DNA from 2 places in the Bradyrhizobium sp. McL0616 genome. Region 2 is predicted to be linked to the other one. Evidence: predicted binding sites of a transcription regulator. Region 2 holds the regulator's gene; the other holds the start of a gene.
The links. Region 2 encodes PhoB, which activates phosphate uptake and scavenging genes when phosphate is short. Its sites were predicted from a motif close to TGTCATNNANCTGTCAT; they were not measured.
Positions count from the first base shown of each region.

Region 1 (6,619 bases), 410 kb from region 2:
TCCCGTGAGCACGATGACCATGACCATCAGGATCACCGACTGCGCCGCCGAGCTGCCGAGATTGCCGCCGAGCAGGCCGTCGGTATAGACCTTGTAGACCAGCGTGACCGTCGATGTTCCCGGTCCGCCGCGGGTCATGGTGTCGATGATGCCGAAGGTGTCGAAGAAGGCGTAGACGATGTTGACGACCAGCAGGAAGAAGATGGTCGGCGACAGCAGCGGGAAGGTCACGGTCCAGAATCGCCGCATCGGGCGTGCGCCGTCGATAGCGGCGGCCTCGAACACGCTCTTCGGAATGGCTTGCAGGCCTGCGAGGAAGAACAGGAAATTATAGGAGATCTGTTTCCAGGCTGCGGCGAGGATGATCAGCCCAGCGGCCTGGTTGCCGTCGAGCAGCGGGTTCCAGTCGACACCAGCGGCGCGAAGATAACGCGCGAGCACGCCTAGCGAGGGATGCAGCATGAAAATCCAGAGCACGCCGACCACCGGCGGTGCGACCGCATAGGGCCAGATCAGCAGCGTGCGGTAGAGCATCGAGCCGCGCAGCGGCTTGTCCGCCATCACGCCGAGCAAGAGCGCGAAGGACAGCGACGAGATCGCGATGGCGAACGAGAAGACGAAGGTGCGAACGACCGCCTCGAAATAGGCGGCGTCCCTGAACAGATCGACGTAATTGTCGAGCCAGACGAAGCTCGTCGAGAGGCCGAAGGCGTCCTGCAGCAGGAAGGACTGGATGACGGCCTGCCCGGCCGGCCAATAGAAAAAAACCAGGACGATCGCGAGTTGCGGGGCAACCAGCGCGTAGGGCAACAACTTTGCTTGGAAAATGGCTTGCTTTTGCATGATGTCAGCAGAGCGGCAGGCTGCGAGATCGCTGCCCGCCGCTCATTGCCTCACTTCACTGCGGTCTTTTCGAACTGACGCAGCATCGTGTTGCCGCGCTCGACAGCGGCATCGAGCGCCTGCTTGGCAGTCTTCTTGCCGGCCAGCGCCTGCTCGATCTCTTCCGACCAGACGTCACGCAGCTGAACCATGTTGCCGAGGCGCAGACCGCGGGAATTGTCGGTCGGCTCCTTGTTGGTCAGCTCGATCAGCGGGGTCTCGAGATAAGGCTGGTCCTTGTAGAAGCCCTCTTCCTTCGCCTTGGCGTAGGCCGCCTTGGTGATCGGCAGATAGCCCGAAGCCTTGTGGATGTAGACCTGGCGATCGGTGTCCGAGAGGAAGGTCAGGAACTTCGCGACGCCCTTGTATTCGTCGGCCGACTTGCCGCCCATGATCCAGAGCGAGGCGCCGCCGATGATCGAGTTCTGCGGCGCGCCCTTGACGTCCGGATAATATGGCATCGGCACGGCGGAGAAGTTGAACTTGGCCTGCGCCTTGACGTTGCCGAAGAACGCCGACGAGGTCAGGTAGATCGCGCACTCGCCCGAGGTGAAGCGGCCTTCGCCGGTGTTGGTGCGGCCGGCGTAGTCGTAGATCTTGTCCTTCTGCAGCTCGACCAGCTTCTCGAGATGCTTGAGCTGGAGCGGCCCGTTGAACTCGAGCACGGTGTCGAAGCCGTCGAGGCCGTTGGCCTTGCTGGCGAGCGGCACGTTGTGCCAGGCGGAGAGCTGCTCGAGATTGACCCAGGTCACCCAGGAGCCGGAGAAGCCGCAGGTCGGATGGCCGTTGTCGTGGAGCTTCTTGGCAGCCTCGAACGTTTCGGGCCAGGTCTTCGGGATCTCGATATTGGCCTTCTTCAGCTCGTCGAGATTGACCCACATCACGGTCGACGACGAGTTGAAGGGGAACGACAGCATCTCGCCCTTCGAGGTCGAGTAGTAGCCGGTGATCGCGGACAGATAGTTCTTCGGATCGAACTTCTCGCCGGCGTCTGCCATCAGCTTGTAGACGGGCTTCACGGCGCCGGTCGCGGCCATCATGGTCGCGGTGCCGACTTCGAACACCTGCATGATGTGCGGCGCGTTGCCGGCGCGGAACGCGGCGATGCCTGCGTTCATCGTGTCAGGATAGTTGCCCTTGTAGGTCGGGATGACCTTGTAGTCGCTCTGCGACGCGTTGAAGTCGGTGGCGAGCTTGACGATGACGTCGTTGTTGGCGCCGGTCATCGCGTGCCACCACTGGATTTCAGTCACGGCCAGGGCCGGCGAGACGCCGATGCCAACCGTGATTGCAAATGCGGCAGCCGCCCCAAAGTGTCGAAGAGCCATCAAGTAAACCTCCCTTGGCCGTCAAAAAGATCGCTTGCGCTAGCAGCGCCATATGACGTTCACATGACTGTGTAAGCGGCCGAAACGAAAGCGGCAAGCGCGGCAAAAGGGAAGTCGTCAAATAGGCGAACGCGACGCGGGCAGCGTCATCCGTTCGCGGTGCACGCCAGTGCCCGCGCCGCAGTGCGGCATTGCTCGGTGGATGCGGAGGTGGGGGCCTTAGCGCTTGCGCTCAGGCCCGCAGACCGTGCCCTTCTCGACCATCGCGTCGATCTCCGCCTTGGAGTAGCCGAACTCGCCCAGCACCTCCTGGGCGTGCTGACTGAATTTCGGCGGCAGGCGGCGCAGGCTCGGCTTGCTGCGATCGAGCCGGATCGGCGATGCGACGCCCTTGTACCAATCCTTCTCGATGACATCGCCGCGGGCGATCGTGTGCGGGTTGGTCAGCGCCTGGTCGATCTTCTGCACGGGGCCTGCGGGCAGGCCGGCGGCGAGCAGGCGATTGCACAGCGGCTCGGCCTCATGTTGGCTGAACACCGCGGCAAGCTCGGCGCGCAGCGCCTCGCGATTGGCGATGCGGTCCTTGTTGCGGGCAAAGCGCGGATCGGTGCCGAGCTCGGGCTTGCCGATCTCGTTGGCGAGCTTGCGGAAGGTGCCGTCATTGCCGACGCCGATGAAGATGTTGTCGGTCTTGGTCGGGAAGATCGCGTAGGGAACGAGATTGGGATGCTCGTTGCCGGTCAGGCTAGGGGGCTTGCCATGCATGAAATAGTTCGCGGTGTGCGGATGCATGATGGCGAGGCCGGTCTCGTACAGCGTGGTCTCGAGGAACTGGCCCTTGCCGGAGCGCTGCCGCTCCGACAGCGCCATCAGGATGCCGATCGCCGCGTAAAGCCCGGTGGTGATGTCGACCAGCGGCACGCCGATCCGCATCGGTCCGCTCTCGGGCGAGCCGGTCGCTGCGATCATGCCGGTCATGGCCTGGATGATGGCGTCGTAGCCGGGATTGCCGCCGCGCGGGCCGTCGGCACCGAAGCCGCAGATCCGGCAATGCACGAGGCGCGGAAATGTCTTGCTCAGCACGTCGTTGCCGATGCCCCATTTCTCCAGCGTGCCCGGCTTGAAATTCTCGATCAGGACGTCGGCCGTCTCCAGCATCTTGAGCAGCACTGTGCGGCCGCCCTCGGAGGCGAGGTCGAGGCCGATCGAGCGCTTGTTGCGGTTGATGCCGACGAAGTAGGCCGCGTCCTCCTCATGGAAGGGAGGGCCCCAGTCGCGCACCTCGTCGCCCGCCGGCGGCTCGACCTTGATTACGTCGGCGCCATGGTCGGCGAGGATCTGGGTGCAGTAGGGACCGCCGAGCACGCGCGTGAGATCGATGACGCGCAGTCCGCTCATTGCGCCCAATGCGGCTTCAGTCATGCCTTTGCTTCCCCTGTGTCGATCATTGCGCACAGGCCTAGCGAGGTTCGTCCAAGCCAGCAATGGCTTGTCGCGTAGGGCGTTATGCGGGGCGCGCGCCGCATGCCGTAGCGTGGCAAATCAAACGGAAGCGGCCGGCCCGAGGGGGATCCCGGGCCAGCCAATCCGCTGTTCCGATCAGACGACCGTCAGGCGGACGTCGACATTGCCGCGCGTCGCGTTGGAATACGGGCACACCTGGTGCGCCTTCTCGACCAGCGCCTCGGCTTCCGCGCGGGCCAGGCCCGGCAGCGAGACGGCGAGATCGATGTCGAGACCGAAGCCGCCGGCCGAACGCGGGCCGATGCCGACGGTCGAGGTGACAGAGGCGTCAGCCGGGACCTTCGGTCCGCCCTGCGAGGACACGAACTTCATCGCGCCGATAAAACAGGCGGCGTAGCCTGCCGCAAACAGCTGCTCGGGATTGTTGCCGGCGCCGCCGCCGCCGCCGAGCTCCTTCGGCGTGGTGAGCTTGACGTCGAGCGCGCCGTCGAGGGTCGCAGCATGGCCGTCACGGCCGCCGGTGGCTTTTGCGCTGGTCTTGTAGAGGACGTTCACGGACATTTTCGTCTCCCTGGGTTCCGGTTGGGGTGCGATCTATATCGCAAACAATTAGATTGTGCGCAATCGAAATTATGGCGCCTCACATTTAATTGTTCGCAATTGAATAGGCGGCCGCCAGGTCCCAGAATGGTGAGAGGAATCTCGCGAGATCGAACATGGCTCGGAAACAATCCGCGGTGGACCCGCTGCGGCTCGACAATCAGATCTGCTTCGCGGTTTATTCGGCCGCGCATGCGTTCAACCGCGTCTACAAGCCGCTGCTGGAACGGCTCGGCCTGACCTATCCGCAATATCTGGTGATGCTGGTGCTGTGGGAGCGCGACGACGTGGCGGTCAAGGACATCGGCGAAAAGCTGTTTCTCGATTCGGGTACGCTGACGCCCTTGCTCAAGCGGCTCGAGGCCGCCCATCTGGTCAAGCGTACGCGTTCGAGCGAGGACGAGCGCCAGGTGCTGATCGCGCTGACCTCCCAGGGCCACGCGCTGAAGGAAAAGGCGCGCGCCGTGCCGCACTCGATCCTGGCGGCGTCGGACTGCTCGGTGTCGGAGCTGATCGCGATGAAAGACGAGATCGTCGCGCTGCGCGACCGGCTCAATGCAGTGATCGGGGAGTAGGGGAGTTTGTAAGAGGCCCGGCTTCGCCCTTCGGGCTTCGCCGGACACCACGCTTCACACTTCGGGCTCTGCGCGGCTGCGCCACGCGTAGCCCGAAGGGCGAAGCGTGGTGGAGCCAGGCGGGATCGAACCGCCGACCTCTTGCATGCCATGCAAGCGCTCTCCCAGCTGAGCTATGGCCCCGTAGTCCTTAAACGGGATGACCCTGGTGGATCACTCCCGACCGGCGAGCCTGGTGACTCGCGCGGTGCACCCTTTTTCACAGATCAGGGCTGATCTCAAGTCTCTTCATCGCCCCCGACATCACCAATGATGTCCGTGACGTCCTCATCGCCCTCTTCGTCGTCGGCGATAAAGGTCGAATCATCGTCATCGTCGTCATCGATGGTCTCGTCGGCTTCGATATCCTCCTCGGATTCGGGCACGACGGCCTTGACCTTGCCGGTGTTCTCTTCGGCGTCGGCCTCCTCGAGCGAGACCTCCTCGACCTCTGCCGGCTCCGGCGTGTCGGCGGCGGCGGCCGGCGCGTGCCGGGGTTCGGCACCGCGGGTCGCACGGGCCGGCGCCACAGGCGCGATCGGCACGACTTCGCCAGTATAGGGCGAGATCACCGGGGTCTTGTTGAGGTCGTAGAACTTCTTGCCCGTAGTCGGGCAAATGCGTTTGGTTCCGAGTTCGGACTTGGCCACGGCAGAGGAATCCTGGGATGTCTGAAAAGCGGTGTTTCACTTGGCTAGTTGGCGGGCCGCTGTCAATAGCGCATTACGGGAGAAAGACATGCCGGTGACGTCGAGGACACCATGTGGTACGTGCGCGCCAGCCTTTGAGGCGCATCCAAGGACACAATCTTGACCCATTCCGACCAGCCGACGCAGCTTCAGTCGCGCGCAAGCGGTCCCCTGACCGGGAAAGTACGGGTGCCCGGGGACAAGTCGATCTCCCACCGCGCCCTGATCCTGGGTGCACTTGCTGTCGGCGAGACCCGGATTTCGGGCCTGCTCGAGGGCGAGGACGTCCTCAACACCGCCAAATCCATGCAGGCGCTGGGTGCCAAGGTCGAGCGCACCGGGGATTTCGCCTGGAAGGTGCACGGAGTAGGCGTCGCCGGCTTCGCCCAACCAACCGCGCCGCTGGATTTCGGCAACTCCGGCACCGGCTGCCGGCTGGTGATGGGGGCCGTCGCCGGCTGCCCGATCTCGGCGGTGTTCGACGGCGATGCCTCGCTGCGCACCCGCCCGATGCGACGGATCCTGGATCCGCTCGAAAAGATGGGTGCCAAGGTCGTTTCCGCCGCTGAGGGCGGCCGTCTGCCGCTGACCGTCCAGGGCGCGCGCGATCCGCTGCCGATCACCTACAAGACCCCGGTCGCCTCGGCCCAGATCAAATCAGCGGTGCTGCTCGCCGGCCTGGCCGCACCGGGTGCCACGACCGTCATCGAGTCTGAGGCCAGCCGCGACCACACCGAGCTGATGCTGAAGCATTTCGGCGCCGACATCATCTCGACGCGGGAGGGCCAGCACGGCCGCCGCATCACGCTCGTGGGTCAGCCGGAATTGCACGGCGCCACCGTGATTGTTCCCGCCGATCCATCGTCAGCGGCGTTCCCCATCGTTGCCGCGCTGATCGCCGAGGGCTCCGACGTCGTCCTGTCCGATGTCATGACCAACCCGCTGCGCACCGGCCTGTTCACCACACTCCGCGAAATGGGCGCCTCGATCGAGGAAAGCGAAGTGCGCGGCGATGCCGGCGAGCCGATGGCGCGCTTGCGCG
Region 1 covers NZ_CP188255.1:110,401-117,019, reverse strand. Annotated here, with positions in the region: gene ugpA (sn-glycerol-3-phosphate ABC transporter permease UgpA) at 1-843, opposite strand, end outside; gene ugpB (sn-glycerol-3-phosphate ABC transporter substrate-binding protein UgpB) at 894-2,210, opposite strand; gene ACPPVR_RS00505 (CaiB/BaiF CoA transferase family protein) at 2,430-3,632, opposite strand; gene ACPPVR_RS00500 (organic hydroperoxide resistance protein) at 3,810-4,235, opposite strand; gene ACPPVR_RS00495 (MarR family winged helix-turn-helix transcriptional regulator) at 4,391-4,849, shown strand; tRNA gene ACPPVR_RS00490 (tRNA-Ala) at 4,957-5,032, opposite strand; gene ACPPVR_RS00485 (TIGR02300 family protein) at 5,128-5,538, opposite strand; gene aroA (3-phosphoshikimate 1-carboxyvinyltransferase) at 5,698-6,619, shown strand, end outside.
Region 1: a site for PhoB is predicted at 2,263-2,279, ahead of ugpB (sn-glycerol-3-phosphate ABC transporter substrate-binding protein UgpB). Genes of this name have one in related genera too.

Region 2 (6,619 bases):
AAGATCGTGAACAGGAAGACGTGGGCGACATAGATCTGCCAGACCCTGCGCAGGATGCGCGCGGTGGCGATGACGACGCCGGACTCCAGCATCGCGCGGCCGTAGACGAAGGCGGCGGTGTAGCCGGAGATGAAGATGAAGATTTCGGTGGCGTCGCTGAAGCCGTAATTGCGGATCGTGAACCAGGTCAGAAGATTCGGCGGCAGATGATCGATGAAGATCAGCCACAGCGCCAGCCCGCGGAACAGATCGAGCCGCAGCTCGCGCTCGCCGATGACGGGCAGCGTGATGGCCGGCGCGGCCACACGCGCCTTCGTGTCCACGGGCCTAGCCTCCGCAGGCTTGGCACCCGCGGTTCCCGCGATCGTCGATCCCGTCACTTGATCGGCAATGGTCATCGGGGCCCTTAAAACCCTTCCGCAAATCGCGACGTATGAGGAGTGTACCGGTCCAGTCGCCGCCTCGCAAAGCGGCCGGATCACATCCAGGTGTATTTCTTGCAAGTCTATTTCTTGCAGGTGCATTCGTTGGAGGTGTACTTCCCTGTCAATTCTGGCGGGACGATGTCGCCGAAGCCGCTTGGGCGTTTGGTTCCCGGCCGGGATTTCGTTATGATGGCAGCCATGTACCGTGCCGTGACCCGCCAAATCGAAGTGACCGTCGAGCCGAACTTTGTTCCGGAGCAGTCGTCGGCCGACCGCTCGCGCTATTTCTGGTCCTACACCATCGTCATCACCAATTCCGGCGACGAGACCGTGCAACTCAAGACGCGGCACTGGATCATCACCGACGCCTCCGGCCGGCAGCAGGAGGTCAAGGGCGAAGGCGTAGTCGGCGAGCAGCCGACCTTGGCCCCCGGCGAGCGCTTCGAATACACCTCCGGCGTCCCGCTCTCGACCGCCTCCGGCTTCATGACCGGCCATTACCAGATGGTCAGCGCAAGCGGCGAACGCTTCGAGATCGACGTGCCGACGTTCTCGCTCGACAGCCCGGATAATAAGAGGGTGTTGAATTAGGGCGGACGTAGGGTGGGCAAAGGCGCGAAGCGCCGTGCCCACCACTTCAATCAACGTGCACCAAGCGGTGGGCACGCTTCGCTTTGTCCACCCTACAAGAGCTTACGCGTCTTCCACGCCCGCATCCCGCGGCGTGAACTCGTACACCGAGCTACAGAACTCGCACGTGACGACGACCTTGTCGTCCTTGACCATCGCGGCGCGGTCGTCGGGCGAAAAGCTCTTCAGCATGGCGCCGACCGCGTCGCGCGAGCAGGAGCATTGCGCTTTCAGGACCAGCGGATTGAACACGCGGACGCCGCGTTCGTGGAACAGGCGGTAGAGCAGCCGCTCTCCGGAGAGATCGGGATCGATCAGCTCGACGTCCTCGACGGTTTCGATCAGCGAGCGGGCCTCGACCCAGGCATCGTCCTCGGCGACAGCGTGCACTTCGACGCCTTCCGGCGCATCGCCGGGATGCAGATCGGCCTGCCGCGCGCGCTCCGGCGCCTTCGGCAAGAACTGCATCAGCATGCCGCCAGCGCGCCAGCGATGCTTGCCGCCGTCGCCCGAGCGCCACTCCTCGCCGACCGCGAGGCGCACGCGCGTCGGAATCTGCTCGGAGCGCAGGAAATATTCATGCGCGGCGTCTTCAAGGCTGCCGCCGTCGAGCGCGACCAGGCCCTGATAGCGGCTCATGTCGGGCCCCTGGTCGATGGTCATGGCGAGATGGCCATGGCCGAGCAACGCGCCGGAATCCTTAGCGTCGCCAAGACGCGACGCGTCGTAGCGAGCATAGGCGCGCAAGCGATCGGGCGCATTGTAGTCCACCACCAGGAACGACACCGGACCATCGGTCTGGGCCTGGAGTATGAAGCGCCCTTCGAATTTCAGCGCCGAGCCGAGCAGCGTGGTCAGCACGATGGCCTCGCCGAGCAGCTTGCCGACCGGCGCGGGATAGTCGTGCCGGGTCAGGATCTCGTCGAGCGCCGGGCCAAGCCGCACCAGCCGGCCGCGCACGTCGAGCGCGTCGACCTCGTAAGGCAGCACCGCATCATCGATCGGAACCGCGGACGGCGCGCGAACCGGGCCCTCAGGCTCGGTTTTCATGTCAGGGGATTGGGAAACCATGGCGCTTTATCTGGGGTCGGAGGGCGGAAATGGAAGGGGGCGTCGCATGCACGCACCACGCCCCAGTGTCGTCCGGGCTAAAGCCAGGACGACGAGGAATACCTACGTGACCGCGCCGTTACTTCACCGCGTCGAAGCACCAGGCCAGAATGCCCTTCTGCGCGTGCAGGCGGTTTTCGGCCTCGTCGAACACGACCGATTGCGGGCCGTCGATCACCTCGTCGGTGACCTCCTCGCCGCGATGGGCGGGCAGGCAATGCATGAAGAGCGCGTCGGGTTTGGCCAATGACATCAGCTTGGCATTGACCTGATAGGGCTTGAGCACGTTGTGGCGGTGCTCGCCCTCCTTGTCGCCCATCGACACCCAGGTGTCGGTGACGACGCAGTCGGCGCCGCGCACGGCGGCCTCCGCATCGGTGCCGAGCACGATCGGCGCGCCGGTGGCCTTGATGAAGTCACGCATCGCCTTCTTCGGCGCGAGCTCCGGCGGGGTGGCGACATTGAGCTGGAATTTGAAGCGTTCGGCCGCATGGGCCCAGGACGCCAGCACATTGTTGTCGTCGCCGGTCCAGGCCACGGTCTTGCCTTCGATCGGGCCGCGATGCTCCTGATAGGTCAGGAGGTCGGCCATCACCTGGCAGGGGTGCGAGCGCCGCGTCAGGCCGTTGATGACGGGCACGGTCGCGTTCGCCGCAAGCTCCAGCAGCGCCTCGTGATTGAGGATGCGGATCATGATGGCGTCGACATAGCGCGACAGCACGCGCGCGGTATCGGCGATGGTCTCGCCGCGTCCGAGCTGCATTTCCGCACCGGTGAGCATGATCGGCTCGCCGCCGAGCTGACGCATGGCGACGTCGAACGAGACGCGCGTGCGGGTCGAGGGGCGCTCAAAGATCATCGCCAGCGTCTTGCCTTCGAGCGGCCTGACCGGCTGATGCGCCTTCTGCTTCGCCTTCATGGCGGAGGAGGCGTCGAGCATGCTCTTGAGCTCCGACAACGGGAGCTCGTTGATATCGAGGAAATGTTTTGGCGTCTTGCTCATCAGCTTGCCGCCCGCTTGGTCTGACTGGCAGAAATCGCGGAGCAGGCCCGTTCGAGCCGCGCCACGCCGTCCTCGATCTCCGCTTCGGTGACGATCAAGGGCGGCAGGAAGCGCACGACATTGTCGCCGGCGCCGACGGTGAGCAGTTTTTCGTCGCGCAGCGCGGCGACGAGATCGCCCGACGGCACCACGGCCTTGATACCGATCAGAAGCCCCTCGCCGCGCACTTCGCTGACGATGTCGGGATGACGATCGATCACGGAGGCGAGCTTCTGCTTGAGCAGCAGCGACATCCTCTGCACGTGGTCGAAGAAGCCGGGCTTGAGCATGACGTCGAGCACGGCGTTCGCGGCAGAGACTGCCAGCGGATTGCCGCCGAAGGTCGAGCCGTGCGAGCCGGGCGTCATGCCGGAGGCCGCTTCCGCGGTCGCAAGGCAAGCGCCGATCGGGAAGCCGCCGCCGAGCGCCTTGGCCAGCGACATCACGTCGGGCGTGATGCCGAAACGGCGATGCGCGAACAGATCACCGGTGCGGCCCATGCCGGTCTGCACCTCGTCGAAGGCGAGCAGCAGGCCCTTCTCGTCGCAAAGCTGGCGCAGCGCGCGATAGAACGCCGGCGGCGCCGAGCGCACGCCACCCTCGCCCTGGAGCGGCTCGATCAGGATGCCGGCGGTCTGCGGGCCGATCGCCTTCTTCACGGCGTCCAGATCGCCATGTGCAACCTGGTCAAAGCCGTCCATCGGCGGACCGAAACCTTCGAGATATTTTGCAGATCCCGTCGCAGCCAGCGTTGCGAGCGTGCGGCCATGGAAGGCGCCCTCGAACGTGATCATGCGATAGCGCTCGGGATGGCCCTTGGCTGCGTGATGGTGGCGGACGAGTTTGATCACGCATTCCAGCGCCTCGGCGCCGGAATTGCAGAAGAACACGAAGTCCGCAAAGCTCTCGTTGCAAAGGCGCGCCGCGAGCTTCTCGCCGTCCGGGCTCTGGAACAGGTTCGACATGTGCCAGAGCTTGGTGGCCTGCTCCTGCAACGCCTTGACCAGCGCGGGATGGGCATGGCCGAGCGCATTCACCGCCACGCCAGAGGTGAAATCGAGATAGCGATCGCCATTGGTCGCAATCAGCCAAGAGCCCTCGCCGCGCTCAAAACCGATGTCGGCCCTGGCGAATACGGGGAGCAAATGCGGCGCGGCGCTGTTGGTCATGACGGTCTCTTTGGCGGTCGCCTGGATGTTTCGGACGGCCTGAACGTGCGTTGCGCAGCGCGTCATTGGTCCGGAAAACGAAACGTGCCGCCTTTTAAGGGCGGCACGCGTCACCATCTTATGCTTGGTACCACGGGTGTCAATGCCGCCCGGAAAGCCCCGCGAAATGCTGAATCCGTAGTCTTGCGGTGCCGAATTTGCGGGTTTTCACCACGGAACATGTGGACGCGAGTCGGCGGACTCTTGCGCGGGAGTCACGCCATATTGTAGCGTTTGGCTTGTCAGATACGACATCTCGTGCAGCGGTTCTGATCCTCTAAGTCCTCATGTACCGGCGTAAACGTTCGGGAGCGCTTCTGCGCCCGGCGAACTTCAAGGGATTCTGGCGGCACGGGTTTTTCGAGACTTAGGCATTCGCAGCGCAGCCCCAGCAAGGCGGCTCGTAGCGAGGGAAAGGGCGCAATGACGGTTTTGACATGGTCGGACGATCGCGTCGAGCAGTTGAAAAAGCTTTGGGAGGCCGGACTTTCGGCCAGCCAGATCGCAGCTGAACTCGGCAATGTGACCCGCAATGCCGTGATCGGCAAGGTGCACCGGCTGGGCCTGTCCGGCCGTGCCAAGAGCCCGTCGTCGGCAGCTCCGCGGCCACGCAAGGCGCGTCCCGCGCAGCACATGATGCGGGTGACCCGGCCGATTGCGCGCGGCAACACCGCGCTTGCGCAGGCCTTCGAGGTCGAGGCTGAGCCGGATCCGGTCACCTACGACAACGTGGTGCCGATGAGCCAGCGGCTGTCGCTGCTCGAATTGAACGAGGCGACCTGCCACTGGCCGGTCGGCGATCCCTCGAGTCCGGACTTCTTCTTCTGCGGCGGCAGGGCGCTCTCGGGCCTGCCCTATTGCGCCCAACACTCGCGCGTCGCGTACCAGCCGGCGTCAGATCGCCGCCGCGCGCCGGTGAAGCCGTCACGGTGAGTTAGTCTGCTTCCAAGGTTTCGCCGTCCAAGCGACGGCGGTTCGACAAATTCAGTGTCGTCCCGGCCTAGTGCGTAATAGGCCTGGACGACATCGGAGATGGTAGCGGCAGTCAGCAACTAACCACAGAACCCTACGCCTGCTCCGCCTTCGCAAACCGATCATCCAGCGCATAGCCGGCGCCACGGACGGTGCGGATCGGGTCCTGCTCGCGACCGAGATTGAGCAGCTTGCGCAGGCGACCGATATGCACGTCGACGGTGCGCTCGTCGATGTAGATATCGCGGCCCCAGACGCTGTCGAGCAGCTGCTCGCGCGAGAACACGCGGCCGGGATGCTCCAGGAAAAACTCCAGCAGGCGATACTCGGTCGGGCCGAGATCGATCGGCCGGCCCGAGCGCGCCACGCGGCGCTTGTCACGGTCGAGTTCGATGTCGCCAAACGCCAGCACGGTGGCGAGCCGCTCCGGGCTTGCGCGCCTGAGCAGGCCCTTTACGCGGGCGAGCAGCTCAGGGACCGAGAACGGCTTGACGATGTAATCGTCGGCGCCGGTCGCCAATCCCCGCACTCGCTCACTCTCCTCACCGCGCGCGGTGAGCATGATGATCGGGAGCTGCTTGGTATCGGACCGCGCGCGCAGCCGCCGGCACAGCTCGATGCCGGATAGCCCCGGCAGCATCCAGTCGAGCACGATCAAATCGGGGATGTGCTCCTTGAGACGGGTATCGGCGTCGTCGCCGCGCATCACCGTCTCGACGTCATAGCCGTCGCCTTCGAGGTTGTAGCGGAGAAGCTCGGTCAGAGCTTCCTCGTCCTCAACCACCATAATGCGTGCGCCCATGGGGTCGTCGCTCCTTAATTATTCAAGTATTCGGGAGGGTCGTGGCGAAGGTCGTCATGTCGCCCTTCGGCCGCTTGTCGGTCATGGCCTGACCTTCGATCATATAGAACACGGTCTCGGCGATGTTGGTGGCGTGATCGCCGATCCGCTCGATGTTCTTGGCGCAGAACATCAGATGGATGCAGAACGAGATGTTGCGCGGATCCTCCATCATGTAGGTGAGGAGCTCGCGGAACAGCGAGGTGCAGATGGCGTCGACTTCCTCGTCGCCCTTCCACACCGCCATCGCCGCCGGCAGATCATGCGCGGCATATGCGTCCAGCACCGATTTGACCTGCTGCTGCACCAGGTCGGTCATGTGCTCGAGGCCGCGGAACAGCTTGAGCGGATGGAAATCGGTCTCCAGCGCCGCGACGCGCTTGCCCATGTT
Region 2 covers NZ_CP188255.1:8,340,644-8,347,262, forward strand. Annotated here, with positions in the region: gene ACPPVR_RS40260 (OpgC domain-containing protein) at 1-398, opposite strand, end outside; gene apaG (Co2+/Mg2+ efflux protein ApaG) at 612-1,016, shown strand; gene ACPPVR_RS40270 (Hsp33 family molecular chaperone) at 1,119-2,126, opposite strand; gene argF (ornithine carbamoyltransferase) at 2,245-3,168, opposite strand; gene ACPPVR_RS40280 (aspartate aminotransferase family protein) at 3,168-4,376, opposite strand; gene ACPPVR_RS40285 (GcrA family cell cycle regulator) at 4,839-5,348, shown strand; gene phoB (phosphate regulon transcriptional regulator PhoB) at 5,482-6,189, opposite strand; gene phoU (phosphate signaling complex protein PhoU) at 6,212-6,619, opposite strand, start outside.